DNA from 2 places in the Agromyces sp. Y575 genome. Region 2 is predicted to be linked to the other one. Evidence: predicted binding sites of a transcription regulator. Region 2 holds the regulator's gene; the other holds the start of a gene.

Region 1 (14,979 bases), on a different contig from region 2:
CCGCGAAGCGGGCCGGCAAGCTCCAGATGCTCGCCGATGAGCTCGCCGCGAACCCGCTGCATCGAGGCGGCACCGGCATCGGACACACGCGCTGGGCGACGCACGGCGGGCCCACCGATCGCAACGCGCACCCGCACCTCGGCGATGAGGGCCGGCTCGCCCTCATCCACAACGGCATCATCGAGAACTTCTCCGAGCTGAAGGCCGAGCTCGAAGGCGAGGGCTTCGTCTTCGAGAGCGAGACCGACACCGAGGTCGCCGCCGTTCTCCTCGGCCGGGAGTATCGGGCGACCGGCGATCTGCGCGAGGCGTTCCGCAGGATCGTGTCCCGACTCGATGGCGCGTTCACTCTGCTGGCCGTGCACCGCGACGAGCCCGGCGTCGTCGTCGGCGCACGCCGCAACTCCCCGCTCGTCATCGGTCTCGGCGAGGGCGAGAACTTCCTGGGTTCGGATGTCGCGGCCTTCGTCGAGTACACGAAGCGAGCCGTGGCGATCGGCCAGGACCAGATCGTGACGATCACTGCCGACGATGTCGTGGTCACCGACTTCGACGGGCAGCCGGTCGAGGTCGAGCCGTTCGACGTCGCGTGGGACGCGTCCGCCTCCGAGAAGGGCGGCTGGTCGTCGTTCATGCGCAAGGAGGTCTCCGAGCAGCCCGAGGCCGTGCGGAACACGCTGCTCGGCCGCGTCGTCGACGGTCAGGTCGTGATTCCCGAACTCGAGTCGTTCGGCGATGAGGAGCTTCGCGGAATCCGTCGCATCACCGTGATCGCGTGCGGCACCGCCGCCTATGCGGGCATGGTCGCGAAGTACGCGATCGAGCAGTGGGCACGGGTGCCGGTCGAGGTCGAGCTCAGCCACGAGTTCCGCTATCGCGAGCCGGTGCTCGATGCTGACACGCTCGTCGTCTCGATCAGCCAGTCGGGCGAGACCATGGACACGCTCATGGCCGTGAAGTATGCGCGTGAGCACGGAGCGCGAACGATCTCGATCTGCAACACGCAGGGCGCGACGATTCCCCGTGAGTCCGATGCGGTCGTCTACACGCACGCCGGGCCCGAGGTCGCTGTGGCCTCCACGAAGGCGTTCGTCGCGCAGATCGCGGCGCTCTACCTCTTCGGCCTGCATCTCGCACGGGTGCGGGGCACGCTCTCCGCCGACGCGCTCGCGACGCAGTTGGACGAGCTGGCGGCGGTGCCCGAGAAGCTCGAGGTCGTGCTCGCCGAGTCCGAGAAGGTCGCGCAGCTCGCGCACTGGATGGCCGACACCCGTTCGGTGCTCTTCCTCGGCCGTCACGTCGGCTACCCGATCGCGCTCGAGGGTGCGTTGAAGCTCAAGGAGCTCGCGTACATCCATGCCGAGGGCTTCGCTGCCGGTGAGCTCAAGCACGGCCCGATCGCGCTCATCGAACCGGGCCAGCCGGTCTTCGTGGTCGTGCCGAGCCCGCGAGGCTCCGCAGCCCTGCACCCGAAGGTCGTCTCGAACATCCAGGAGATCCGCGCCCGCGGCGCCCGCGTGATCGCGATCGCCGAGGCCGGCGACGCCGCAGTGCTGCCGTTTGCGGACGAGGTGCTTCGCATCCCGCTCGCGGCGCCGCTCTTCGAGCCGTTGCTCGCCGTCGTGCCGCTGCAGATCTTCGCGATGGAGCTCTCGCAGGCGAAGGGGCTCGATGTCGACCAGCCCCGCAACCTCGCGAAGTCGGTCACGGTCGAGTGAACGGGGCGCGGGAGGTGGCGCCGTGATCGCGGGGATCGGCATCGATGTCGTCGACATCGCCCGCTTCGAGCGTTCGCTGACGCGCACTCCCGCACTTCGCGACCGACTGTTCGCTGAGAGCGAACGGGGCCGCCCTGCGCGGTCGCTCGCCGCGAGATTCGCCGCGAAAGAGGCGCTCATCAAGGCGCTCGGAGGGAACCCGGTCATCCGGTGGCACGACATGCGGGTCGTGCAAGACGAGCACGGCAACCCCGATTTCGAGCTGTCTGGCGCCATCGCGCAACTCACCCATGACCTCGGCATCGATCGGGTCCACGTCTCCATGAGTCACGACGCCGGCATCGCGAGTGCCTTCGTCGTGCTCGAGAACGGGGCAGGAGGAGCCTCGTGAGCGGGCCGACGGATGCCTCGCTGCGACCGTTCCGCGAAGCCGTCGTCGATCTCGACGCCGTACGCGAGAACATCCGCGCACTCGCGGCCGTCGTGGCGCCGGCGCTGACGATGGTGGTCGTGAAGGCGAACGCCTACGGGCACGGCGCGGTACCGGTGGCTCGGTCGGCTCTCGCGGGCGGTGCCGACTGGCTCGGTGTCGCCGACATCGACGAGGCGCACGAGCTCCGCGACGCGGGCATCGATGCGCCGCTCCTCGCGTGGCTGCACGACCCCGGCGCGAGGTTCGGCCCCGCGATCGAGCGCGACATCGACCTCGGCGTCTCGTCGATCGATCAGCTTCAGGCCATCGCGGATGCCGCGGCATCCGTCGACCGCGTGGCGGCCGTGCACCTGAAACTCGACACCGGTCTCAGTCGCAGCGGCGTCGCCCCCGAGCACTGGCCAGAGGCGGTCGCACTCGCGGCGGGGCTCGAGAGTGCGGGCCGCATCCGAGTGCGCGGCCTGTTCAGCCATCTCGCGAACACCTCTCCCGATGAGGATGCGCGCCAGCTGGCCGCCTTCGAACGCGGCCTCGAGCAGGCAGCGGCGGCGGGACTGCGCGCCGAGGTGCGTCATCTCGCCTCGACCGCGGGAGCGCTGCGCGTGCCCGCCGCTCGCTTCGATCTCGTGCGCATCGGCATCGGTGCGTATGGCATCCCGCCGTTCGGCGACGGCACGACCGCCGCCGATCTGGGGCTGCGACCCGCCATGACGCTCCGAGGCTGCGTCGCCGCCGTGCGCCGCGTCGAGCCCGGAACCGGTGTGTCGTACGGCCACATCTGGCGCGCCGCGCGTGCGACGACGCTCGCCCTCGTGCCGCTCGGGTATGCAGATGGGGTTCCCCGCCAGGCCTCCGATCGGGCAGAGGTCTGGATAGCGGGCGCGCGCCGCCCCGTCGTCGGCCGCATCGCGATGGACCAGTTCGTCGTCGACGTCGGCGACGACCGGGTCGAGACGGGTGACGAGGTCGTGCTCTTCGGCGACCCCGAGACGGGTGCACCGTCGGCGGACGACTGGGGCGATGCCGCAGGCACCATCGGCTACGAGATCGTGACCCGCATCGGGCCGCGCGTGCCGCGCCGCTACCTTGGCGGGGCGTGATGCGGTTCGAGGCGGTCGACACCCCCGCGATGGAATCGTTCGGTCGTGAGCTCGGGGCAGTGCTGCGCGCGGGCGACGTCGTCGTGCTCACTGGCCCGCTCGGCGCGGGCAAGACCACACTCACCCGCGGCATCGGCGCGGGCCTCGGCGTACGCGGGCCCGTGCAGAGCCCGACCTTCGTGCTCGCTCGCACCCATCCGAGCCTCGTGGGCGGCGCCCCGCTCGTGCACGTCGACGCCTATCGGCTCGGCAGCGCTGCATTGCTCGACGACCTCGACCTCGACTTCGATCGCTCCGTCGTCGTCGTCGAATGGGGCGGCGGGCTCGTGGAGGACGTCACCGATTCATGGCTCGAGGTCGTGATCGAGCGGCCGACGGGCGCGAGCATCGCGGATACCGCTGGGCCGGTCGGCGGCACGGGCGGCATGGATGCCACGGGCGACGGCCTCGACCGCACCGCACTCGATGCCGACGAGCCGCGAACGGTCACGGTGATCGGCCGCGGGCCCCGCTGGGCCGACACTGCGTACGCCGCGCCCGCGTAGGCTTGAGGTCATGCTCCTCGCGATCGACACCTCGACGGGTACGAGTGTCGCCGTCGTCGATCGAGACGGCGCGAGCGGTGAGCCGCGCTGTCTCTTCGAGACCGGCACCGACGACACCATGCGCCACGCAGAGGTGATCGGCGGATTCATCCGTGACGCGCTCGCCGGCGCCGGCGTCGAACCACGCGACCTGTCGGGTGTCGCGGCGGGAATGGGGCCCGGGCCGTTCACCGGCCTGCGCGTCGGAATCGCCGCAGCGCACGCATTCGCACTCGGCATCGGCCGCCCGTTCGTGCCGGTCGTGAGCCACGACGCGATCGCCTTGGCCCGGTACCGCGCGGGTGACGCAGGCCTGCTGCAGGTGGTCACCGACGCGCGACGTCGCGAGTTCGCGATCTCCGAGTACGACGGACTCGACGGTGATGGACTGCCCGTGCGGGTCAGCGGCCCCGAACTCGCGCCACGCGACGAGGTGCCCGCGCCACGCGGCATCCGCTTCGATGCCGCGATCGTCTCGGCGGGCGCGGTCGGCATGCTCGCCGAACTCGCTTTCGCCGCCGGTCGCCTGCCGCTCACGCCCGACGAGCCGATCTACCTGCGAGCACCCGATGTCACCCCGTCGGCCGGCAAGAAGGTGCTGCGATGAGCGTGTTCATGCGGAGAGCGACGACCGACGATCTCGAGCGCATCATGGTGCTCGAGCGCGCGACCTTCGAGGCCGATGCCTGGCCCGAAGACGCCATGCGCCGTGAGATCGAGAGCGAACACGGCTACTACCTGGTGGCCGTCGACGACCGGATCGAAGCCCAGCGCGACGCTCGCCCCGATCGCGATGCCGATCCGGATGCCGATGCCGATCCCGCCGGTGGCCTGCTCGGCTACGCCGGCCTCCTCGCTCCGGCCGGCGGCGGGCAGGGCGACATCCAGACGATCGCGGTCGCACCGTCGACCCGGGGCATCGGCCTCGGCCGCGGCCTCATGCACGCGCTCATCACCGAAGCTCGACGCCGTCATGTCTCGGAGCTCTTCCTCGAGGTGCGCGCCGACAACCCCATCGCCCGTGCGCTCTACGACTCGCTCGGCTTCGAGGAGATCGGCGTGCGCCGTGGATACTACCGGCGCGGCATCGACGCGGTGCACATGCGGCTGACGGTGCCGTCGGCGGTCACCCGCCCCGCCGCCGAAGACGCGGGCGAGCGCGCTGCGGGCGGCGCAGGGGCGACTCGATGAACCGCGACGCCCCGCTCATCCTCGGCATCGAGACCTCGTGCGACGAGACCGGTGTCGGCATCGTGCGCGGCACGACGCTCCTCGCCAACACGATCGCCTCCTCGATGGAGGAGCACGCCCGATACGGCGGCGTCGTGCCCGAGATCGCCGCGCGTGCACATCTCGAGGCGCTCGGGCCCACGATCCGGGCGGCGCTCGCCGAGGCATCCGTCACCTTCGCCGATCTCGACGCGATCGCGGTGACGAGTGGCCCCGGCCTCGCGGGCGCGCTCATGGTCGGCGTCGGCGCCGCCAAGGCGCTGGCCATCTCCCTCGACGTGCCGATCTACGCAGTGAACCATCTCGTCGGGCACGTCGGCGCAGACCTGCTCGACACTGCGGCTCCGCTCGAGACGCCCACTGTCGCGCTGCTCGTCTCGGGCGGGCACACCTCGCTCCTGCTCGTGCGAGACCTCGTCTCCGACGTCGAGCTCCTCGGCGAGACCATCGACGACGCCGCGGGCGAGGCCTTCGACAAGGTGGCGCGGCTCCTCGGGCTGCCCTACCCCGGCGGGCCCGAGATCGATCGGGCCGCGATCGGCGGCGACCCGCGAGCCATCCGGTTCCCACGCGGACTCACCCAGCCCAAAGACCTCGCGGAGCACCGCTACGACTTCAGCTTCTCGGGCCTGAAGACCTCCGTCGCTCGATGGGTCGAGCAGCGCGAAGCGGCCGGCGAGCCCGTGCCGGTCGCCGACGTCGCTGCGAGCTTCCGCGAAGCGGTCGCCGATGTGCTCGTGACGAAGGCCGTCGCGGCGTGCACCGAACTGGGTGTGCCGCGCCTGCTGCTCGGCGGCGGCGTCGTGGCGAATGCCCGCCTGCGCGAATTGGCCACCGAGCGAGCGGATGCCGCGGGTGTCGCACTGCGCATTCCGCCGCTGTCGCTCTGCACCGACAACGGCGCGATGATCGCCGCACTCGGCGCGCAACTCGTGATGGCGGGGCATCCGCCGTCGACGCTCGACTTCGGTGCAGACTCGACCCTGCCGGCGACCGAGATCCAGATGGCGGCCGAGTCCGCGTCGTCACGTGCGTCGGAATCCGTGCAGCCCCGTACGTAGCGCGATAGTGTGATCACGAGACCGGATGCCACTGTCGTTGACAGCGCCCGGGAGCGCCTGTCATCGTGGCGGGGTCGTATTCCACAGCATCGAGGAGAACCCACCGTGACCGATCCGAACCTTCCTGAGCAGCCCGACGGCGCAGTGCCGGCGGAGACGCCCGCTGCACCGGTTCCCCCCGCCCCGCCGGTGCCGCCCGCCGCCGCGCCCGTTCCTCCCGCCCCGCCGGTGCCGCCCGCCGCCGCGCCCGTTCCTCCCGCCGCGCCCCCTGCAGCGCCCCCTGCAGCGCCTCCGGCGCCCGCGTACGGCCAGCCGGCACCTGCCGCGCCGCCCTACGGCCAGCCCGCGCCCGCAGCGCCCGCCTACGGAGACGCGTCGGCCAAGCCGTCGCAGGTGCTGAGCATCCTCTCCCTCGTCGGCGGCATCGTCGGCCTCATCGGTTCGTTCTTCTACTTCGGTCTGCTGTTCTCGATCGCCGCCGTCGTGCTCGGCTTCATCGCGAAGAAGAAGGAGCCGGCCTCGAAGGGCATGTGGCTGACCGGCATCATCCTCGGTTTCGTCGGCATCCTGGTCGGCGTGATCTTCGTCATCCTCGCGATCATCGCGTTCGCGGTGTTCGCCAACTACGGCACGACCTACGGGTACTGAGGCAACCATGAGTGATCCCAAGAACCCCGACGTCCCCGATCTGCCAGACGTCCCGGAGGTGCCCGCCGAGCCCGAGACGCCGAACGTTCCCGAGCCCGAGATTCCGAGCGCGCCCGAGCCCATCGTGCCGGTCGACGCCGCTGCGGCAGCTCCGGCATCGTCGACGCCCGACGTGCCCGAAGTGCCGTCGGCGCCTGAACCGCCGGCCGCACCCGAGCCGCCTGCCCCGCCCGCACCTCCGGTGCCCCCCGCGGCGCCGAGCTACGGCGCTCCGACGCCCCCGCCCCCGCCGCCCGCCTACGGCGCTCCGCCCGCCGGCGCGCCGGCACCGGGGCACGGTGCGCCCGCGCAGCCGGCCTACGGTGCTCCGGGCCAGCCCGCCTACGGTGCACCGGGCCAGCCCGCCTACGGTGCACCGGCACCGGCCGCCTATGGCGCACCCGCCTACGGCACCGCCGCACCCGCGAAGGCGACACCCGTGTTCAGCCTGATCTCGCTCATCGCGGGCATCGTGGGCCTCATCGGCTTCTTCGTCGTCTTCATTCCGTTCGTCGGTGGCGTGCTGCAATTGTTCATTCCGGCTGCCGCAGTCGTGCTCGGCTTCCTCGGCAAGAAGAAGGAGCCTGCAGCGAAGGGCATGTGGCTGACCGGCATCATCCTCGGATTCGTCGGCATCGCCATCGCACTGCTCTCGTTCGTCCTGTGGGGCGTCGTCTTCTCCGGCTACGACAGCTATTACGGGTACTGAGGAGCGATCCGTGGTTGAGCGCGAGGGGGTTTCGCCCGACGGCGAGACCCCCGACCGCTCTCCCGGGGCTCGCGACGACGGGTCGAACGGTGCGAGCGACGAGCGTGCGAGGTCGCTCGAGCCCTTGGCGCCGTTCCAACCCGCCGAACCGACGTTCCGTGTCGACCCCGCGGTGCGGGAGTTCGACGTCCCGTTCGACACAGGTCAGCTCCGATCGATCTCCACCGGGCAGCTGCTCATCGTGCATCGGCCGGGCAACGACCCGACCGAGGCCGTCGAAGAGCAGACTCAACGGCGGGTGTTCAGCTGGATCGCGGCCGTCGTCGGCACCATCGGCGCCGCTGCATCGCTCTTCGTGGGCTGGATGCTGCCACTCTCCATCGCCGCGATCGTCTTCGGCGTACTCGGTCTTCGCCGCGAGGAACGGGGCCGCACGCTGGCCTTCGTCGGCATCGGCACCGGCATCGCCGGGCTCGTGTTCTCGGCCGTCTGGATCGGCTACTACGCGATCGTCTTCGGTGCTCTGCCGCACTGACTTCGAGCCGCACCGAGGTCGAGCCGACTGACGGCCGAAGCTTCACGCGAAGGTGACGGCCGTTCGGCCGGCCAGTCGACGAGCGTCGACTCAGATCCGCTCGACGAGCAGGGCGACGTGCCGGCCCGCTTCGCGAGTCAGCACGATGGTCGCAGACGCCGCGCCGCGCAACTTCAACCGGGTGCGCAGTCGGGCGGGGTCGACATCCGTGCCGCGCTTCTTGATCTCGAGCGTGCCGATGTCCCGTGCCGCCAACGCCTGGCGCAGCTGGCGCTCGTCGGCGGGCAGCCGTTCGATCACGCGGAACCCGCGAGCGAACGGCGAGTCGAACGCGGTGTCGGCGGTGAGGTACGCGATGCCGGAGCTGAGCATCCAGGCACCGTGGGCGCGCGCGAGATCACCGATCAGCCGCGCGCGAATGACGGCGCCGTCGGGCTCGTACAGGTAGTCTCCGAGCGGCCCGACCGGTGCATCTTCGCTGTCGGCCCCCGCTGTGAGTTCTTGGGCGGCATCACCGCGGATTACGAGGGCAGCGCGGCGGATGCCGGGACGGGCGACCGACCCGAACCAGACCCCGAGCTCGACGAGGTCGCCGTCGACCGAGACCCACTGCGCCTCTGCTTCTGCGGGGATCACGTCGCGATCGGTGCCGGGGCCGAGCTTCACGCCGGTGGGCATGCGCTCACCCAGCCCGAAGGCGAAGTCGAGCGAGGGGGAGTAGTCGGCGGCATCCGTGATTCTCGTCGTGGTGCCGCCTGCGGTCGTGCGTCGCGCCGGGTCGAGCCAGGCCCCATCGATGCCGCCGAGAGCGACCCGCTCGGCCTGCTCGTGCAGCACTCGCACCCGGGGAAAGGGCGTGAGGTTGTACGCGGCGATCGCCGCGGTGACCTCATCGGCCTCGGCCGCCGTGACCTCGAGGTCGATCGCCGCCATGGCGAGGGCGTCGCCGCCGATGCCGCAGCCGAGATCGGCCACATGGCCGACACCGGCCCGCGAGAAGCGCCCGGCGTGCAGCGCCGCGACCTTCAACCGCGTCGCCTGCTCGAGACCGGCTTCGGTGAACAGCATCCGCGAGGCGAACGGGCCGAACTTCGCCTCAGCCTTCCCGCGGAGCTTGGCCTGGCTGAGCACGGCGGCCACGAGGCTGGGCCGATGCCCCTGCTTGCGAAGGTCGGCGACGGTCTTGACGATGTCGGCCTTCGAGTCCCATTCGGGCAGCCCGTCGAGCAGCGTGAGGCCCTCTGGCGAGAGCAGTTCGACGAGTTCAGCGCGATCCACCCGGCCACGCTAGCATCGCATCGCCGGCGGAGCGGTGCGATGCTGATCCGCAGCCCGGCGGCCACGCTGGCATCGCATCGCATCGCCGGCGGAGCGATGCCGATCCCCAGCCCGGCGGCCACGCTGGCATCGCGTCGCCGGCTGAGCGATGCGCTGCTGATCCGCAGCCCGGCGGCCACGCTGGCATCGCGCTGAGGCAGCGTTCGCCTATGGCTGAACGGGCTGGCACTCACGTTGCACGAGTGCCAAATCGGGCCTAGACTCGGCTTAGCACTCTCGCTCTGAGGCTGCCAACCAGTCTTCGTCAAGAAAGAGGTCAACCGTGTCGGTTTCCATCAAGCCGCTCGAGGATCGCATCGTCATCAAGCAGGTCGACGCCGAGCAGACCACCGCATCGGGTCTGGTCATCCCCGACACTGCCAAGGAGAAGCCCCAGGAGGGCGAGGTCGTGGCAGTGGGCCCCGGTCGCATCGATGACAACGGCAACCGCATCCCGCTCGACGTCGCGGTCGGCGACAAGGTGATCTACTCGAAGTACGGCGGCACCGAGGTGAAGTTCGACGGCGACGACCTGCTCGTCCTGTCGGCTCGCGACGTGCTCGCAGTCGTCGTCCGCTAGGGCGACACGATTCATCCGAGGCCCGGATGCCCAGTGGGGGCATCCGGGCCTCGTCGTCGTTCCGGGTGATGGGATGTCGCGGCATCCGGTCACCCGCTCGTTCGCGTTCGCGGCTCCTCGCTTACCGTCCCATCTTGCGTGCCGTTCGTGTCGGAATGCGGGCGGTGCAGCGACCGGAACCGTACGCTCGAGGGGTGCCGGCCGGGCGTAGTCTGTGCTGGTGTCATCCAGCCCCGAGATCGAGACGTCCCCTCCGGCGCATCCCTCTACGGGGGTGAGCCGCTCGGGCCTCTTCTTCGCGATCGGCGCATACGGGCTGTGGGGATTCCTCCCGATCTACTTCATCGCGCTCGCGCCTGCCGGGCCGTTCGAGATCGTGGCCTGGCGAGTGCTGTTCTCGGTCGTGTTCTGCGCCCTGCTCATCGCCATCACGCGCGCCTGGCGACCTCTCGCCGTGCTCTTCCGCGATCGGCGCATCGTGCTCATCATGGGGCTCGCCGGCATCTTGATCTTCATCAACTGGCAGACCTACGTCTACGCGACGCTCTCGAACCAGGTCGTGGAGGCTTCACTCGGCTATTTCATCAACCCGATCGTCACGGTCTTCCTCGGCGTGCTCGTGCTGCGCGAGCGCCTCAACCTCACCCAGTGGATCGCGGTCGGCATCTCGATCGTCGCGGTCGTGGTGCTCGCGTTCGGCTACGGTCAGTTGCCGTGGATCGCACTCGTACTCGCGTTCTCGTTCGGCTTCTACGGATTGATCAAGAAGCGTGTCGGCCCGAAGGTCGACGCGGTCTCCGGGCTCACGATCGAGACCGTCTGGCTCGCACCGCTCGCCGTCGTGCAGCTCGTGTTCGTCGCCATGACGACGGGGCTCACGATCGGCACGGTGAGCGTCTGGCACACGGTGCTGCTGATCGGCCTCGGCGCGGTCACCGCGGTGCCGCTCCTGCTCTTCGCGGCGGCGTCCCGACGGTTGCCGCTCATCTTCATGGGCTTCATCCAGTACTTCGCCCCATTCATCCAGTTCCTCGTCGGCGTCGTCGTGCTGCACGAGCCGATGCCGCTCGAGCGCTGGATCGGCTTCGGGCTCGTCTGGGTGGCGCTCATCGTGCTGACGATCGACCTGCTCCGCGGGGTCCGCGCGTCGAGACGGGTGGTCGTCGAGCCGGTGTGACCCCCCTTCCGCGCGGGCCGGGCGCCGAGCAGGCGAGCGGATGCCGCTGACGCGCGAATTCCGCGCGAATAGGGGCCTCCTCGCTGATTCCGTGCGCCGTATCGGGGGGAGGTGTCGGCGAGATAACGATTGCCGCGGTGTTACACGGTTGTGACCGCCCTGACTTGTTTCCGCCATTGGCGCGGAATACTGTCAAACAACGGCGTCACCATGGCGCTGCATTGTGTACCAATTTCCTTCAGTCCCAAGGAGCAACATGAGCGTATTCGCGAAGGCCTCGGCCTCGCGCTCGGCTCGCGCAGCCTGGACGGGCATCGCCATCGCTGGCGTCAGTGCCCTTCTCCTCACCGCGTGCAGTTCGGGTGCCCCCGCCCCCGCCGATTCCGACGAACCTGCCGACACCGGCGACGCGCTGCCCATCGCCGAGGGCGAGCGCGACCTGTCGCTCAAGCTCGGAACGATCCTTCCGCAGAGTGGTGCGCTCGCGTTCCTCGGCCCGCCCGAAGAGGCCGGCGTTCAGCTCGGTGCCGATGACGTCAACGCGGTCGCGGACTCCGGTCTCGGCGTCGAGATCATCTTCCGCGACTCGGGCGACACCACCACCGACACCGCGACCGTCTCCGTGACCGACCTCCTCTCGCAAGACGTGTCGGCCATCATCGGTGCAGCGTCGTCGGGCGTCTCGAAGACCGTCATCGACCAGATCGTCGCTGCAGGAGTCATCCAGTTCTCGCCGGCGAACACTTCGGCCGACTTCACCGAGTACAACGACAACGGACTCTTCTGGCGCACCGCTCCCTCCGACGTGCTCCAGGGCGAGGTGCTCGGCAACCTGATCGCCGAAGACGGCAACGCGACGCTCGGCCTGATCGTGCTGAACGACTCCTATGGCACGGGTCTCGCGGAGTTCACCAAGACCGCCTTCGAGGCGGCCGGCGGTGAAGTCGTCGCAGAGGCGCTCTTCAACGAGGGCGACTCGAGCTTCGACGCTCAGATCGCCGAAGTGACGGCTGCCAACCCCGACGCGATCGCACTGATCACGTTCGACCAGGCGAAGATCATCACGCCGGCGCTCGTCGGTGCGGGCTACCCGAATGACCAGCTGTACTTCGTCGACGGCAACCTGTCGGACTACAGTGCAGACTTCGCCCCCGGCCTCGTGGCCGGTTCGAAGGGCACGCTCCCCGGTCTCGACACTGGAACGCTCGGTGACTTCACCGACCGTCTGCTCGAGGTCGACCCCGCGCTGGCCGACTTCAGCTACGCGGCTGAGTCGTACGACGCGGTCGTGCTTCTCTCGCTGGCGGCGTACGCGGCCAACAGCACCGAGGGCCCCGAGATCGCCAAGTACCTGCGTCAGGTCTCGGGCGGCTCAGGCGACGGCGAGAAGGTCACGAGCTACGAAGAGGGCGTCGCGCTCCTCGAAGAGGGCAAGCAGATCGACTACGACGGCCCCTCGGGCCCGATCACCTTCGATGAGAACGGAGACCCGACGGAAGCCACCATCGGCATCTTCCAGTACCTCGAGGACAACACCTACGAGCGCATCGGTGACGGCTGATCCGCTGAGTGAGTGAACGACAGGGCCCCGACTTCGGTCGGGGCCCTGTTGCGTGCGGTGGCGGTGTGCGGTGGTTGCGGGCGGTGGCGGCGTGCGGTGGCTGCGAGTGCCGGCTGCGACTGGTGCGGGGCCCGGGTTTCGGCCGGGACCTTCGCGGCAGCCGTGGCATGCGAAGAGGGGCGGATGCCGCAGCATCCGCCCCTCTTCGTGTCGTGCCGTGCTCAGTCGTCGTCTTGGCCCAGCGTTCCCAAGTAGAGGCCGATGACCTTCGGGTCGTTCAACAGCTCGCGGCCCGTGCCGTGGTAGGCGTCGCGGCCCTGGTCGAGCACGTATCCGCGATCGCAGATCTGCAGGCAGCGGCGTGCGTTCTGCTCGACCATGATGGTCGTCACGCCGGCCTTGTTGATCTCCTTGACCCGGAGGAACGCCTCGTCTTGCCGCACGGGCGAGAGCCCGGCAGAGGGCTCGTCGAGCAGCATCACGTGGGGACCCATCATGAGTGCGCGCGACATGGCGACCATCTGCCGTTCTCCGCCCGAGAGTGAGCCGGCACGCTGGCCGAGACGCTTCGCGAGTTCGGGGAAGATCTCGGTGACGAACTCCAGCCGCTCCTTGAGGCCCTTCGGCTTCAGGTACATGCCCATCTCGAGGTTCTCCTGGATGGTCAGCGAGGGGAACACGTTGTTCGTCTGCGGGACGAAACCGACGCCCTGCGCGACGAGTTTGTTCGCCTGGAGGTTGGTGATCTCTTCGCCGTGCAGGTAGATGCCGCCTTCGCGCACCTTCACGAGACCGAAGATCGCCTTCAGGAGCGTCGACTTTCCGGCGCCGTTCGGGCCGATGATGCCGATGAGCTCGCCGGGCGCGGCCGTGAGCGAGCATCCGTTGAGGATGTTCACTCCGGGCAGGTACCCCGCGACGACGTTGCGCACGTCGACGACGAGATCGGTGGCCGGCGGCTCGGCGACCGCCGGTGCTGGGCTACTGTTCGTCATCGATGAGCTCCTTCAGTACTTCGATGTGCTCGCTGTCGGTGCTGCCGAGGTCGGCATCGTGGTGGGCCCCGAGGTACGCGTCGATGACTGCCGGGTTTTCCATCACCACGTGGGGATCGCCCTCGGCGACGACACGACCCTCGGCCATCACGATGACCCAGTCGGCGATGTGGCGCACCATGTGCATGTCGTGCTCGACGAAGAGCACGGTCATGCCCTCGGCCTTGAGGTTCAGGATGTGGTCGAGCAGCGACTGGGTGAGCGCGGGGTTCACCCCGGCCATCGGCTCATCGAGCATGACCAATGTCGGGTCGCTCATGAGCGCCCTGGCCATCTCGAGGAGCTTCCGCTGCCCGCCCGACAGGCTCGCCGCGTATTCGTCCTTCTTCGCGTCGAGCTTGAACCGGGTGAGGAGATCGAGCGCCTTCTCTTCGATCTCACCGTCTTGCTTGCGCCAGAGCGAGGGAATGAGCGAGCGGAACAGATTCTCACCGATCTGGTCCTTCGCGCCGAGCTTCATGTTGTCCATGACCGACAGGAGGCCGAGCGACTTCGTCAGCTGGAAGGTGCGGATCAGGCCCATGCGTGCCACGCGGTAGGCCGGCACGTGGGCGAGCGGTCGTCCTTCGAACGACCAGGTGCCCGTGTCCGGCCGGTCGAATCCGGTCAGGAGATTGAAGAACGTGGTCTTGCCGGCACCGTTCGGCCCGATCAGTGCGGTGATCGCGCCGCGGGGGATCTCGACGTGCTCGACGTCGACGGCGATGAGGCCGCCGAACGTTCGCTTGACGCTGTCGGCGACCAGGATCGGGTCGACCTTCTTGACTCCGGGCGCCGGGTCGCCGACGTGGAGCCCGGTCGACTTGACCGGCTTCGAGGAGGCTTGTTCATTTGACAAAAGCGAGCTCCTTTCGGTTTCCGAGGATGCCTTGTGGCATGAACACCACTATCAACATGATCGCCACTCCGACGAGGATGAACCGGATCTGACCGGCCTGCACCTGCGTCATGAAGGGCAGCCACCCGGCCTCGACTGCACGGGCGATGAAGCCCGAGAAGAACGAGAGCAGCACCCAGAACACGATGGACCCGAGGATCGGCCCCAGGATGGTCGCGGCCCCGCCGAGCAGCAGGATCGCGTAGATGAAGAACGTGAGCGTCGGCTGGAAATACGACGGCACGACCGCGCGTGGCATGACGAATATCATGCCGGCGAAGGTGCCGAAGAGACCGCCGATGATCAGGCTCTGCATCTTGTAGGAATACACGTTCTTGCCGAGCGCGCGCACCGC
Region 2 (14,979 bases):
CGCGGTCGTCGCGACCGGCGAGACCACAGGCAACCAGGCGCGGATCGATTGCTTGACGGCCTCGCGCACGATCGAAGCCCATCGCAGGCGACCCTTCTCGGCTTTCGGGCCCTCCCACCGGGAGACGGAGCGGCTCGCCGCCCATGGCACGATCGCGTCGACGCCGAGCTCGGTCGCCGCCTGCACCGCGAGTTCGTCGCGGTCACCCTTCGCCAGAGCCTGCACGAGGGTGATGCGCGGTGCCGGCGGCCGTTCGGCGATGACCTCGTCGACGGTGAGCTCGAGTTCACGCGCACCCGTCGAGGCCACGATCCCGTGAACGAGCGTGCCATGGCCGTCGCCGATCGCGATGCGCTCGCCCGTTCGCACCCTTGAGACGGTCACGGCGTGCCGCGCCTCGTCTCCGGAGAGCGCGACGGTGCCGCCGGATACGACGGTCGCGAGGTCGAGCGATTCGCCGAGGTAGAGGTGGCTCACCGGTGCATCCGCCTAACCGAGGAACCGGTCACGCAGCCGGGCGAAGATGCCCTGCTGGAAGTGGCTGAGTTCAGGCTCGGGCGCCTTCTTCGAGGCTGCGAACTGCTGCATGAGCTCGCGTTCCTTCGAGGAGAGCCTCGTGGGGGTGACGATCTGCACGCCGACCTTCAGGTCGCCGCGGCCTGCACCGCGCAGCCGCGTGACGCCTCGGTCTTTCACGGTGAGGATCTCGCCACTCTGGAGCCCTGCCTTCAGCTCGAGCTCGACGTCGCCGTCGAGCGCGGGGATGTTGGCCGTCGTGCCGAGGACCGCGTCGGTCATCGCGACCTCGAGTGTGCACAGCAGGTCATCGCCGTTGCGGCTGAACACCTCATGGTTCTTGACCTTGATCTCGAGATACAGGTCGCCGTTCGGACCGCCGGCGGGGCCGGCCTCGCCGGAGCCCGGCATCTGGAGGCGCACGCCGGTGTCGACACCGGCGGGGACATCGACCGGCACCGTTCGACGCGCACGCACGCGGCCCTGCCCCTGGCAGGTCACGCACGGCGTCGCGATGATCGTGCCGTAGCCGCGGCAGGTGCCGCAGGGGCTCGAGGTCATGACGTTGCCGAGCAACGAACGCACCGAGCGCTGGATCGATCCGGTGCCATGGCAGATGTCGCAGGTGACGGGCGAGGTGCCCGGCTGGCAGCACGAGCCGTGGCACGTCTCGCACGTGACCGCCGTGTCGACCTCGATGTCGCGGTGCGTGCCGAAGATCACTTCTTCGAGGCCCACCTCGACCCTGATGAGCGCGTCTTGACCGCGCTCCCGCCTCGACCTCGGGCCGCGGCTCTGTTGGCCGGCCCCGAAGAACGTCTCGAAGATGTCGCCGAAGCCGCCGAAGTTCTGACCGCCGCCGAAGCCGCCCTGACCTCCGTGGTCGTACTGCTCGCGCTCCCGGGCATCGGAGAGCACGTCGTACGCGTGCGTGACCTCTTTGAATCGCTCGGATGCCTCGGCGCCCGGGTTGACGTCGGGGTGGAGCTCCCGGGCGAGACGACGGTACGCCTTCTTGATCTCGTCGGGTGTGGCGTCGCGCGAGACGCCGAGGACCTCGTAATGGTCGGCCACGGAGGGCATGTCCTTTCGATTGCCGGATGCCGGTCGGGTGCGACGGGCGGCGGGTTCAGCTCTCGCCGAGCGTGCGGGAGAGGTAGCGTGCGACGGCGCGAACGGCCGCCATGCTGGTGGAGTAGTCCATGCGGGTGGGCCCGACGATGCCGAGTCGCGAGATATCGCGCCCGGGAATCGCGAAGGCGCTCGAGACGACCGAGGTCTCGCCGAGTCCGAACGACGCATTCTCGCGCCCGATGCGCACGGTCACCGAATGCTCATCGGTCGCCATCTCGCCGAAGAGCTTCAGCAGGGTGACCTGCTCCTCGATCGCCTCGATGACGCCGAGGATCGATCCGGCGAAATCCTGCTCGGTGCGCACGAGGTTCGCTGCCCCGGCCACGACGAGGCGCTCGGTGCGCTGCGCGCGCGCCTGCTCGGCGAGCGTCGTTGCGAGCGTGTGCAGCACAGCGGCGTGCCGCTGGTCGGCGCTGTCGATCTCGCCCGAGAGCGCCTCAGCGGCATCCGCCATCGCCCGGCCCCCTGCGATCTTGTTCAGCCGCGCCCGCAGCGCATCGAGTGTGCGCTCGTCGACCGGCTCCTCGAGTTCGGCGAGGCGCTGCTCGACCTGGCCCGAGTCGGTGATGAGAATGCAGAGCACCCGATCGGGTGCGAGGGAGACGAGTTCGACGTGACGCACGCGGTCACTGCCGAAGCTCGGGTATTGCACGACCGCGAGTTGTTTGGTGAGCTGGGCGATGAGGCGCACGGTTCGGGCCAGCAGTTCGTCGAGGTCGCTCGACTCGCCGAGGAACGTCTCGATCGCCTGACGCTGGGCAGAGGTCAGCGGGCGCACGTCGGTGAGCTGGTCGACGAAGACCCGGTAGCCCTTATCGGTCGGGATGCGACCCGAAGACGTGTGCGGAGCTGCGATCAGCTCTTCTTCTTCGAGGAGGGCCATGTCGTTGCGGATCGTCGCTGCAGACACCCCGAAGGCGTGCCGCTCGACGATCGTCTTCGACCCGACGGGCTCGCGTGATGCGACGTAGTCCTGAACGATCACGCGCAGCACTGCGAGGCTGCGTTCGGAGACCATGACCCTCGCTTCCGTCTGACGCTGAGCACTCATTCTGAGACTTAGCACTCGTTCTGAGTGAGTGCCAATCATATCGCGACATCCTGCGACGAGGCCGTTGCCAGCAGCGAGGCGACGGCGCTAGCTTATGGGTATCCCGCGAGTCACCCTTGGATGCGATCTTCCCATCGCGCGAGACGCGGTTCACCCGAGAACCCCGAAAGGCACCCGCCATGACCGATCCGAACTCACCTGCACCCGATCAGAACGTTCCGCCCGCCCAACCCGTCGCCGCTGCACCGCTCGCACCCGATCAAGACGTGCAGTGGGGTTCGTTCGCGCACCTCGGCGGCATCCTCGGATTCCTGCCGGCCCTCATCATCTGGCTCGTCTTCAAAGACCGGGGCTCCTTCACGAACACCGAGGCGAAAGAGGCGCTGAACTTCCAGATCACGATCCTCATCGCCTACGTGGTCGGCTGGATCCTCACGTTCATCCTCATCGGCTTCCTCGTCGTGTGGCTGGCATGGATCGTGAGCGTCGTCTTCTCGATCATCGCGTTCCTCAAGACGAAAGACGGCCAGCACTACCGCTACCCGTTCGCGATCCGCCTCATCAAGTAGTCGGCCGGGCCAAGCGCGCCGGGCGAATTCCGCACCCGGCGCGCGCCACTGTGCCAGCATGGGGTGGTTGAAAGCTCGCCCGTCGTGCGACGAGGCCGAATCGCGCCTTCGGGCGACCCGATCAAGGAGACAACATGTCTGACGCAACCCCGCCTCCCCCTCCGCCGCCACCGCCGGCGAACCCCTACCAGCAGGGCGCGCAGCTCAGCCCGTCCGACGAGAAGCTCTGGGCGACGCTGATCCACATCGGCGGCATCTTCTTCAGCTTCGTTCCCGCCCTGGTCGGCTACCTCATCCTGAGGGACAAGGGCCCGTTCGTGCGCGCGCACACCGCGACGGCGCTGAACTTCCAGATCACCATGGCGATCGCCTACGTCGTCGGCACCATCCTGACCTTCGTCATCATCGGCATCTTCGTGCTGATCGCGGTTTACATCGTCAACATCGTCTTCAGCATCATCGCCGCAGTGAAGGCGAACCAGGGCCAGCCCTACACCTACCCGCTCGCGATCAAGTTCGTGAGCTGAGCTCCGACGACTCGTCGAGCAGGCGCCTGACCACGGCATCAGCGAGCAGCCGCCCTCTTCTGGTGAGTACCAACTCACCGGAGAGGGCGGTTTTCGCGTCCACGAGGCCATCGGCGATGAGACCCGCCACGGCGTGACGCCCACCCGCGTGCAGCGATGCGATGACGATTCCCTCGCGGATCCTCGTCAGGAGCATCACACGTTCGGTCTCGCGGGTCGGCGCATCGAGCACCTCCCTGCCCACCGCCGGTGACACGCCCGCGGTCACCCGATCGGCATAGGCCGAGGGATGCTTCGCGTTCCACCAGCGCACCCCGCCCACGTGACTGTGCGCGCCGGGACCCACGCCCCACCAGTCGTCGCCGCGCCAGTACCCGAGGTTGTGACGAGAGCGATGCGAGGAATCCGTCGCCCAGTTGCTGACCTCGTACCATTCGTAGCCCGCTGCGGCGAGCCGCTCGTCGGCGAGCTCGTACATGTCCGCCTCGAGGTCGTCTGACGGAGCCGCGAGTTCGCCGCGACGGATCTGCCGGGCGAGCTTCGTGCCGTCTTCGACGATGAGGGCGTAGGCGCTCAAATGATCGGGTCGCTGCGCGATCGCCTGGTCGAGGCTCCGCTCCCAGTCGTACATCAACTCCCCCGGCGTGCCGTAGATGAGGTCGAGGCTGACATCGAGGCCCGCGTCGCGTGCCCAGCCGACGACGAGCGGCACCCGCGCCGGGTCGTGCGTGCGGTCGAGCGCGGCGAGCACGTGCGGCACCGCCGACTGCATGCCGAAGGAAACACGCGTGAACCCGCCCTCGGCGAGTCGCACGAGATCTTCGGGCCCGACGGAGTCGGGGTTCGCCTCGGTCGTGACCTCGGCGCCCGGAACGAGGCCGAACTCCTGGCGCACGGCGTCGAGCATCCGCACGAGGTCGGCCGCGGGCAACAGGGTCGGCGTGCCGCCGCCGAAGAAGACGGTCGACGCGAGGCGTTCAGGCAGGTCGGATGCCGCGAGCATCTGCCGCGACATCCGCACCTCGGCGATCGCATGGTCGGCGTAATCTACCTGCCTCGCACCGCGAAGCTCATCGGAGGTGTACGTGTTGAAGTCGCAGTAGCCGCAGCGCACCCGGCAGAACGGCACATGGATGTACACGCCGAACGCACGTTGGCCAGCGCCGACGGCGGCCGATGCCGGCAGGAGCCCGTCGGCCGGTGCTGGATCGCCGAGAGGCAGCGCAGATGCCACGCCTACGCGCCGCCCGCAGGGTGCAACGCCCGGAGTTCGAGCTTCGTGAGTTCGCGCCGGCGCTTGCGCTGCATCGGGGCCGAAACGGCCGAGGTCGCAAGGATCGATCGGATCGTGAGCCACACCGTGTCGTCGTCGCGGCGCTCGAGGATGAAGGACTCCTCACCGCTCTCGGGACCGTCACCCGTCGTGCCGTAGGCGAACCCGATGCGGTCGGGCTCGTCGATGACGTAGACGACGAGCACAGGGGTCTTCGCGGCACCGAACCGGCGCTTGCGCTGCAGCACGGCGGTCATTCCCGCGGCGACGCAGGGCGTGCCGTCTGCCCCGAAGCGCTCCTCGCTGCGCGGGGCGGGCTGCTCGCCGAGCGGCGACCCCTCGACGTCGTAGACGATGCCGGGGTACTGCGCACCGGTGCCGGCCGAGACATCCGTCACCTCGAAGCCTGCACCGCGCTGGATGCCCCAGCTCATGAGTGCTTCAGCAGCGCGCTCGAAGCGGTCGACACCCGACCCCAGACGTACCGCGTCTTCGGCAGGGCGATACCCGGCGGGCGGATACCGAAGCAGGTCGGGAGCGAGGGTCGCCCCGATCGCCCCGTAGGTGACCGACTGGTCCGTGAACGTGCTTCGGCGGGTCATCTGGCGGCCTCTCCTGTGGTGCGGCACCTGACGGGCGTGCGGGTCGGGCGCGGCGATCGGGCGGCAGGCATCCGTCGATTCTACGGATGTCTCCTGTGACCGTTCTGGCTGCGGCTCGTGGTCATCGCGATCAGCGCTCGGCGACGAACGGAACGCTACTTCTTGTCTTTCTTCTCGACGTCGCCGCTGAGCGCTGCGATGAACGCCTCTTGGGGAACCTCGACGCGACCCACCATCTTCATGCGCTTCTTGCCCTCCTTCTGCTTCTCGAGGAGCTTGCGCTTGCGGCTGATGTCACCGCCGTAGCACTTGGCCAGCACGTCTTTGCGCATCGCACGGATCGACTCGCGCGCGATGATGCGAGCGCCGATGGCCGCCTGGATCGGCACCTCGAACTGCTGGCGCGGGATGAGTTCACGCAGGCGACCGGTCATGAGCACGCCGTAGGCGTACGCCTTGTCGCGGTGCACGATCGCGCTGAACGCGTCGACCTGCTCGCCTTGCAGCAGGATGTCGACCTTGACGAGATCGGCGGCCTGGTCGCCCGTCGGCTCGTAGTCGAGCGAGGCATACCCTGCGGTCTTCGACTTCAGCTGGTCGAAGAAGTCGAAGACGATCTCGCCGAGCGGCATGTTGTAGCGGATCTCGACCCGGTCTTCACCGAGGTACTCCATGCCGATGAGCGCACCTCGACGGGACTGGCAGAGCTCCATGATCGTGCCGACGTAGTCTTTCGGCGCGAGGATCGCGGCTCGCACCATCGGCTCGCGAACCTCGACGATCTTCGTGCCGGTCGGGAACTCGCTCGGGTTGGTGACCGTGACGGTCTTCTTGTCTTCGGTCGTGACCTCGTAGATCACCGAAGGCGCCGTGGCGATGAGGTCGAGCCCGAACTCGCGCTCCAGGCGCTCGGTGACGATCTCGAGGTGCAGCAGGCCGAGGAATCCGCAGCGGAACCCGAAGCCGAGCGCCACCGAGGTCTCGGGTTCGTAGACGAGCGCGGCATCGGAGAGCTTCAGCTTGTCGAGCGCCTCGCGGAGCTCGGGATAATCGCTGCCGTCGATCGGGTAGAGACCCGAGAAGACCATCGGCAGCGGCTCGGTGTAGCCCGGCAGCGCCTCGGCGGCCGGCTTCGCGGCGGTCGTGACAGTGTCGCCGACCTTCGACTGGCGCACGTCTTTCACACCGGTGATGAGATAGCCGACCTCGCCGATGCCGAGACCATTCGACGGGGTCGGTTCGGGGGCGCTCACGCCGATCTCGAGGATCTCGTGGGTCGCCCTCGTCGACATCATCTGGATGCGCTCGCGCGGCTTCAGGTGGCCGTCGATCATGCGCACATAGGTGATGACGCCGCGGTAGCTGTCGTAGACGGAGTCGAAGATCATCGCGCGCGCCGGGGCATCCGCTCGGCCGACCGGCGCAGGGATGCGTTCGACGACGCGGTCGAGCAGTTCTTCGACACCGACACCGGTCTTGCCCGAGACCTTGAGCACGTCATCGGGCGAACCGCCGATGAGGTCGGCGAGCTCTTTCGCGTACTTCTCGGGATCGGCCGCCGGCAGGTCGATCTTGTTCAGCACCGGGATGATCTCGAGATCGTTCTCGAGCGCCAGGTAGAGGTTCGCGAGCGTCTGTGCTTCGATGCCCTGTGCAGCGTCGACGAGCAGGATCGCGCCCTCGCACGCAGCGAGTGAACGCGAGACCTCGTAGCTGAAGTCGACGTGGCCCGGGGTGTCGATCATGTTCAGGGCGTAGGAGACATCCGGTCCCTGAGCCTGTCGAAGGGCCCAAGGCATGCGCACAGCCTGGCTCTTGATCGTGATGCCGCGCTCGCGCTCGATGTCCATGCGGTCGAGGTACTGGGCACGCATGTCGCGATCGCTCACGACACCGGTGATTCCGAGCATGCGGTCGGCAAGGGTCGACTTGCCATGGTCGATATGCGCGATGATGCAGAAGTTGCGGATCAGCGCGGGGTCGGTGGCGGCAGGCACCGGCGGGTTAGCAGCTCTCGGAGACATCCAGTCGATTCTCCCATGACTTCCGTTCAGACTTTCGACGGATGCCCCGCGCAAGGCCCCCGGGCTACGCTCGGAGCAAATGGCCGTGATCGAGATCCCTGACGCGCACGTGGCGCCCTCGGCGCTCCGTCCGGTCTTCACCGCGCTCCGGCTCGGCCTGCACGTGCTCGTTGTGGGACTCGCGCTCTTCGTCGTCGTGCGGGCATTGCTCGCCGATTCGCCCGATGAAGTCTCCGTCACGATCCTCGCGGTCGCGTTCCTCGCCTGGTACGGCGCCGGCATCGCGGCGGCCCACCGCCACCTACCGACCTGGGCGCGAGTGGTCTGGCTGATCGGGCTTCTCATGCTCTGGGTCGGCATGTCGGCGCTGACACCCGATGCGGCGTTCCTCGCCTTCCCGCTCTTCTTCCTCGAACTGCACGTGCTCGCGGCCCCGATCGCCGTGCCGCTCGTCGTGCTCACCTTCGGTCTCTCGGTCTGGGGCACCGCGACCCACCTCGGATTCAATGTCGGCTCGATCCTCGGCCCGCTCATCAGTGCCGGCGTCGCGATCGTCATCGGGCTCGGGTACCGCGCGATGGCGCAGGAGACACAGGAGCGCCAGGCGCTCATCCTCGATCTCATGACCACTCGCGAGGAGTTGGCGTCGGCGAGCCGGGAGGCCGGCACACTCGCCGAACGCGAGCGCCTCGCCAAGGAGATCCACGACACGGTGGCGCAGGGCCTGTCGAGCATCCAGATGCTGCTCCACGCGGCCGAGCGCGATGTCACCGACACCGCGACTCAAGAGAAGCTGCAGCTCGCACGCGAGACCGCAGCACTGAATCTCGGTGAGACCCGGCGATTCATCCGCGAGCTCGCGCCGCCCTCGCTCGATGCGCAGACGCTGCCCGCCGCGCTCCGGCGACTCGTCGAGGCCACGACCGAGCAGTCGGTGCAGGCGGGAACACCGTTGCGGGTCGAGTTCGGCACCAGCGGCGATCCGATCCTCCTGCCGATGTCCACCGAGGCTGCACTCCTACGCATCGCGCAGGGTTCACTCGCCAACGTGCTCCAGCACTCGGATGCCGCCCACGCATCCGTCACCCTGAGCTACCTCGGCGACGAGATCGCGCTCGACGTGGTCGACGACGGCATCGGCTTCAGTGCTTCGAACGCCGATGACCCCACTGCCGCGGCCTCGGCCGGCTTCGGCCTCCGCGCCATCCGGCAGCGCGCCGAGGCCCTCGGCGGGAGCATCGACATCGAATCGACACCCGGCGACGGCACCGCGGTCTCCGTTCGCATCCCGGTGGTGGCACCGTGATCCGGCTGCTGCTCAGCGACGATCATCCCGTTGTGCGTGCCGGTATCCGCGCGATGCTCGAGAGCGAGCCCGACCTCGAGGTGGTCGGCGAGGCGACGACGGCCGAAGACGCGGTACGGCTCGCTGCGGCATCCGAAGTCGACCTCGTGCTCATGGACCTGCAGTACCCCGGCGCCATGCAGGGCGCGGAGGCGACCCGTCGAATTCGTTCGCAACCGGGCTCGCCCCGCGTACTGGTGCTGACGAACTACGACACTGATGCCGACATCCTCGGCGCGATCGAGGCCGGCGCGAGCGGCTACCTGCTGAAGGATGCACCGCCTGCCGAACTCATCGCCGCGGTTCACGCGGCGGCGGTCGGCGATGCCGCACTCGCACCCGGGGTCTCCTCGCGCCTCGACGCGTCGCTCGCGAGCGGTGAGCGGCTCACGGTACGAGAGGCCGAGGTGCTCTCGCTCGTCGCGGAAGGGCGCACCAACCGCGAGATCGGCAGATCCCTCTTCTTGAGCGAGGCGACGGTGAAGTCGCATCTCGTGCACAGCTTCACAAAGCTCGGCGTCGGTTCGCGCACCGCTGCGGTGGCACGGGCCCGCGAAATCGGCGCGATCAGGGCGGGCTGACGGATGCCTCGCGCCCGCGTCGTGCTCGTGCACGGACTTCGCACCTCGTCGACGATGTGGCGAAGGCAGCTCGAGCTGCTCGCCGCGCACGACATCGAGGCGGTCGCCGTCGACCTGCCCGGACACGGGACGCGGCTCGGCGAACCCTTCTCGCTCGAAGCGGCACTGCGGAGCATCGACCTTGCGCTGAACCCGGTCGCCGCCGAAACTGCGATCCCGCGGCTTCTCGTGGGCCTGAGTCTCGGCGGCTACATCTCGATCGAGTACGCCGCGCACCATCCCGGCCGTCTCGACGGGCTCGTGGCGGCGTCGTGCGGCACGCGCCCGCGGGGCGTCGCCCTCGACGGCTATCGCCGTCTCGCCGCCGCAATCGGCACGATGCCCGACCATGGGCGTCGCCTCAACGACGCGATGGCCCGACTCTTCCTCTCGCCGAGCGCCGCCGACGACGTGCTCGCGGGCGGCGTCGCGCTCGATGTGATGGCGCCAGTGCTCGAGGCGGTCGGCCGACTCGACCCCGAGGCCGCGCTCGCGGATGTCGACGCACCCGTCTGGTTCGTGAACGGACGCTTCGACCACTTCCGATTCGAAGAGCGCCGGATGCTCCGCGCCGCCCGCGACGGGCGGCTCGTGATCATTCCCGGTGCCACCCACCTCGTCAGCCTCATCCGGCCAGACGACTTCGCCGCGATCGTGCTCGGCGCGGTCGCCGAACTCGACCGACGTGCCGCCGGCGCCGAGCGACGCAGGGCGAGCCACGGATCGCACGAGACATCCCCCGCCCGACTCGCGCGCGAGCGCATTGGTGACTCCCGCTGAGAGCTGGTATCGTTGCCTGTTGGCTTCCGTGTGGGTCCCACCCCGCACGATTCGCCGGCGAGGCCCCTCTACCTTCGCTCGGCATATCCGGTACCCGCACAAGAACGAAAGACGAACTCCACGTGGCAAACATCAAGTCGCAGATCAAGCGCATCCGCACGAACCTCAAGGCGCAAGAGCGCAACAAGGCCGTCAAGAGCGAAGTGAGGAGCGCCGTTCGCGCAACGCGCGACGCCGTTGCTTCGGGCGACAAGGAGAAGGCGACGACCGCCCTCCGCGCCGCGACCCGCAAGCTCGACAAGGCGGCCAGCAAGGGCGTCATCCACAAGAACCAGGCCGCGAACAAAAAGTCGGCGATCGCGAAGCAGGTCGCCGCGCTCTGACGCGACACGTACTCCACGAAGGCCCCGGCACGGATGTGTCAGGGCCTTCGTCGTTCGTCGATATGTGCTCGGACGACACGGCTTGGGAGCGCACGCAGCCCAAGCCGCCGTCGTGAGCCGGTGGCCCCCACGACGCGACGCTACGAGCGGTCGCGACCCCGGGAGGCGATCACGCCGACCAATCGTTCGAGCGCGAAGACCGGGTCGCGCTCTGCGCCCTTCACTGCGGCGTCGGTGGACGCGAGCGCCTCGATCGCTCGACCGAGCCCCTCGTCGCTCCACCCGACCAGGTCGCGTCGTGCGCGATCGATCTGCCATGGCGCGAGGCTCAGCGAGCCCGCGAGCTGCGCGCCCCCACCACGAGTGCCCGAGACCTTCGCCATGGTGCGCACCTTCATCGCGAACGCGGCGACCATGGGCACCGGGTCGGCGCCACTGTCGAGCGCGTGCCGGAGGGCGATGAGCGCCTCACCGTGACGACCCGCGATGGCCGCGTCGGCTACCGCGAAGGCATTGGTCTCGACTCGCCCGCCGTAGTAGCGAGCCACGACCGCCTCGGTGATGTCGCCGGGTGCGTCGGCCAAGAGCTGCCGGCACGCTGCAGCGAGTTCGCGGAGGTCGTCGCTGAACGCGCCCACGAGTGCGCGCAGAGCACCCGGGGCGATCTTGCGGCCCGCTGCGCGGAACTCGGCGGCCGCGAAGTCTTGCTTCTCTGCGTCTTTCTTGAGCTCGGCGCAGACGATCTCGATGCCGCCCCCTCCGCCGGCACGCACAGCGTCGAGCAATTTCTTACCGCGCACACCGCTGCGGTGGCGCAGGACGAGCGTGGTCGACTCGGCTGTCTGCCCGAGGTAGTCGAGCGCATCGAGCAGGAAGTCGTCGCTCGCACGTTCGACTCCGCTCACCCGGATGAGACGGGGCTCGCCGAACAGCGAGGGGCTCGCGAGGGTTATGAGCTCACCACGGCGATACCCGTCGGCTTCGAGGTCGCTCACCTCGAGCGCGGGATCTTCACCACGCAGGAAGTCGCGCAGCATCGTGATCGACCGCTCGGCGAGCACGTCTTCTGCGCCCGAGACCAGCACGATCGGAGCGGGCCGGATCGCATGCCATGCGAGTTGCGGAATCGTCGTCTTCGTCTTGGCCGATGCCCCTGTGCGCGCTGCCACGGCACCTCCCGTTCTCTTCGTCGATTCTACGGGCCCGCACCGACACCGCTTTCCCTCCGCTCGCTCCAGAGCAGGAAGCCGTCGCCCTCGGCAGTGAGCAACAAGGTACCGGAGCGGTCAGTGCGCACCACGGCTGTGCCCTCGGCCTGCAAGAGGTCGAGCAGCCGCTCGGTCGGATGCCCGTATCCGTTGTCCGCGCCCACACCGATTACGCCGATCGTCGCGTCGAGCTCGTCGTAGAGGCGCTCGCTCTGGTCTGCCGAGCCATGATGGGCGACCTTCACCAGGTCGACCCGGCCGATGCTCGCAGAACGCAGCAGCCGGTCCTGTGCCTCTTCGCCGAGATCGCCGAGGAACAGGCCCCGGTAGCTCGGTGTCGTGAGATCGATCACCACACTCGCGTCGTTGCCGGGCATGGCGCGCGGTTTCGGCCAGAGCACCCGCCACCGCGCGTCGCCGAGTGTGCCGCCGAACCCCACGACGACCTCGACGGGCTCGGCACCTGCCTCGACCAATGGGCCGAGCGCCCGGTTCGATCGTTCGCCATCGAGCGGGCCGTGGATCACGGTGCCGACAATGCCCGTCACCGCCGACGCTCCACCGACGTGATCGGCGTCCCAGTGCGTCAACACGAGCAGATCGATGCTCGTGACGCCGAGCACCGACACGCAGCGAGCGAGCGCTGCAGGATCGGGCCCGGTGTCGATGAGTGCCGTGGCACCCGCCGAGCGCAGGAACACGGCATCGCCCTGTCCGATGTCGCAGGCCGCGACATCCCAATCGGCCGGCCTCGTCGCCGCCCCGAGAAGAGGTGCGCCCGCGAACACGCCGACGGGCACCGCGAGTCCGATGAGCAGCGACGCCGCCGCGACCGCGCGAAGTCGGCGCCGATGCCGACGACGCGTGTCGAGGACGAGCCAGAGCGCGATCGCTGTGCAGGCGGCGAGCAGCAGCGCGCCCGCGGCATCCGGCAGCCACTCGAGTCTCGCACCCGGCAGTGCAGCCGACGCCCGGGCGAGGAGCGCGATCCACGACGCCGGAAGCCAGGCGCACTGGAGGAATGCGAACCCGACGGAAGGCAGGACCGGCAGCAGCAGACAGCCGATGAGGCCGACGACGGTGCCGACCGGCGCTGCGGGAGCTGCAAGCAGGTTCGCCGGGACGCCATAGAGCGCGAGCGCGGGATCGAGCAGCACGAGCACCGGCTGGCACGCCAACTGGGCCGCGAGCGGCACGCCGATCACCGCGGCGACGGGCAGCGGCATCCACCGCGCGAGCGCGCCGGTCAACGGCGCAGCAAGCAGCAGCAGGCCGGCGGTCGCGCAGACTGAGAGCGCGAACCCGTAGTCCCGTGCGTACCACGGGTCGACGGCCAGGAGCACGACGACCGCGAGCGAAAGGGCCGCCACGCCGCCTCCGGGTCGACCCACTGCGACGGCGACGAGCACCACGACCGCCATCGCCGCCGCACGCACGACGCTCGCCTCGGGTGTCACGAGTACGACGAATCCCGCCAGCGCGGTCAGTGCAGCGACGATTCGCACGAATCGGGGCACGCCGAGCAGGGCCGCGAAGGCGAACGCCGTGGCCGTGACGATCGCACAGTTGGCGCCCGACACGGCTGTCAGATGGCTCAGCGAGCTGGCCTTCATCGCTGCATCGAGCCCATCGTCGACGGCGCTCGTGTCGCCGATCGCCAGCCCCGGCACGAGGGCACCCCCGTCACCGCCGAGCGCGCCCGCAGCCTCGGCGAAGCCGGTGCGCAGGCCGACCGTCCAGCCCAACCACGGCGGCGGTGCACTCAGGACCCGCACGTCACCGGTCGGACTCAACCGGAAGGCGGCGCCATCGGCGCTCGGGAGCGCGGCCACCCGGGTGTCGAACCCGATGCGCGCACCCAGCTGCAGCTCGCGGGTCGGGAGCGAAATGGCGGCCGCGACCGGTACCGACCGCGTGTCACCACCGTCGACGGCGACGACACGGCCCTCGACGCGCAATGGTGGTGAATCGCCCTTGGCGAACCAGCTCGTGCTCATCGCGCGCGGGGCGGCGGTCAGTTCGAGCACGACCTCCGCGGTGCGGTGATGCCGCGCCGCCTCAGTGAGGGGCGACGATTCGCGAGCGCCGAGTCCGCGTGCTGCGGCGCTCACCATGAGCGCGCACGCCGAGAGCGTGACGAGCAGCGTCGCCGACATCCGCACGAGCACCGAGGTGCTCCCGGCGTGGTGATCCGGATCACGGCGGTCATCACGGCGGTCATCACAGCCTGCACGGTCGCGGCGGTCGCGCATCACCAGCCGACGTCGACGACGGATGCCGCCGCGCACGGCGATGCCGCCCGCGACGCAGGCCGCTGCCCACAGCACCCACGCGAGGATCGCTGCACCGGGTGCCGCACCCGGCAGGCCGATCGCGACCCACGCGGCGACCCACGCGGCCGCCGCAGGCAGCAGCATCCGGAAGTCGCGCACGTCAGAGCGCCACGAGGTTCGCGAGGCCCGAGAACACCGCGTCGCCGATACCGGCCACATCGAGCAGCTGTTCGATGCTCGTGAACGATCCGTTCGTCTCCCGCCAGTCGATGATGCGCTGCGCGAGTGCCGGACCAATGCGCGGGAGCGTGTCGAGTGCGGCGAGGTCGGCGGTGTTCAGGTGCACGAGCCCGTCGGTCACGCCCGGCGCGCCGGTGCCGCTGCCCGTCGCCGCCGGTGGAGGCACTTCACCGACCACCGGCACCGCCAATTGCTCACCGTCGACAAGCAGGCGCGCAAGGTTCACCCCGGCGGGATCTGCGTCGCCGGAGAAGCCGCCTGCCGCTGCGACGGCGTCGACCACGCGCGCGCCCGCCGCGAGTTCGACCAGACCCGGCTTCGCGACGGCGCCGAGCACATGCACGAGCACTGGTGGCGCGCCGACGCCTGCCGCAGACACACCGTCGTCGGCATCTGCGACGGCCTCGCCCGACGCCTCGATGCGGCCCTGCTCA

Evidence for each region. Region 2 encodes HrcA, which represses chaperone genes, less so after heat shock. Its sites were predicted from a motif close to TTNGCACTCGNNNNNNNCGAGTGCNAA; they were not measured.
Region 1: the regulator HrcA is predicted to act here: its motif matches at 9,558-9,584, upstream of groES (co-chaperone GroES).

The regions. Positions count from the first base shown of each region.
Region 1 is NZ_JCAIUI010000004.1:218,391-233,369, reverse strand. Features, by position in the region: gene glmS (glutamine--fructose-6-phosphate transaminase (isomerizing)) at 1-1,718, shown strand, start outside; gene AC1C2U_RS17035 (holo-ACP synthase) at 1,741-2,109, shown strand; gene alr (alanine racemase) at 2,106-3,251, shown strand; gene tsaE (tRNA (adenosine(37)-N6)-threonylcarbamoyltransferase complex ATPase subunit type 1 TsaE) at 3,251-3,796, shown strand; gene tsaB (tRNA (adenosine(37)-N6)-threonylcarbamoyltransferase complex dimerization subunit type 1 TsaB) at 3,807-4,442, shown strand; gene AC1C2U_RS17015 (GNAT family N-acetyltransferase) at 4,439-5,026, shown strand; gene tsaD (tRNA (adenosine(37)-N6)-threonylcarbamoyltransferase complex transferase subunit TsaD) at 5,023-6,126, shown strand; gene AC1C2U_RS17005 (DUF4190 domain-containing protein) at 6,232-6,774, shown strand; gene AC1C2U_RS17000 (DUF4190 domain-containing protein) at 6,782-7,522, shown strand; gene AC1C2U_RS16995 (DUF4190 domain-containing protein) at 7,533-8,057, shown strand; gene AC1C2U_RS16990 (class I SAM-dependent methyltransferase) at 8,148-9,335, opposite strand; gene AC1C2U_RS16985 (hypothetical protein) at 9,375-9,530, shown strand; gene groES (co-chaperone GroES) at 9,658-9,954, shown strand; gene rarD (EamA family transporter RarD) at 10,175-11,131, shown strand; gene AC1C2U_RS16970 (ABC transporter substrate-binding protein) at 11,388-12,692, shown strand; gene AC1C2U_RS16965 (ABC transporter ATP-binding protein) at 12,914-13,687, opposite strand; gene AC1C2U_RS16960 (ABC transporter ATP-binding protein) at 13,674-14,585, opposite strand; gene AC1C2U_RS16955 (branched-chain amino acid ABC transporter permease) at 14,575-14,979, opposite strand, start outside.
Region 2 is NZ_JCAIUI010000001.1:146,072-161,050, reverse strand. Features, by position in the region: gene AC1C2U_RS00810 (16S rRNA (uracil(1498)-N(3))-methyltransferase) at 1-477, opposite strand, end outside; gene dnaJ (molecular chaperone DnaJ) at 490-1,590, opposite strand; gene hrcA (heat-inducible transcriptional repressor HrcA) at 1,646-2,668, opposite strand; gene AC1C2U_RS00795 (DUF4870 domain-containing protein) at 2,881-3,270, shown strand; gene AC1C2U_RS00790 (DUF4870 domain-containing protein) at 3,405-3,797, shown strand; gene hemW (radical SAM family heme chaperone HemW) at 3,781-5,031, opposite strand; gene AC1C2U_RS00780 (DUF1990 domain-containing protein) at 5,034-5,672, opposite strand; gene lepA (translation elongation factor 4) at 5,828-7,696, opposite strand; gene AC1C2U_RS00770 (sensor histidine kinase) at 7,776-9,002, shown strand; gene AC1C2U_RS00765 (response regulator) at 8,999-9,622, shown strand; gene AC1C2U_RS00760 (alpha/beta fold hydrolase) at 9,626-10,441, shown strand; gene rpsT (30S ribosomal protein S20) at 10,564-10,824, shown strand; gene holA (DNA polymerase III subunit delta) at 10,965-11,993, opposite strand; gene AC1C2U_RS00745 (ComEC/Rec2 family competence protein) at 12,020-14,464, opposite strand; gene AC1C2U_RS00740 (ComEA family DNA-binding protein) at 14,466-14,979, opposite strand, start outside.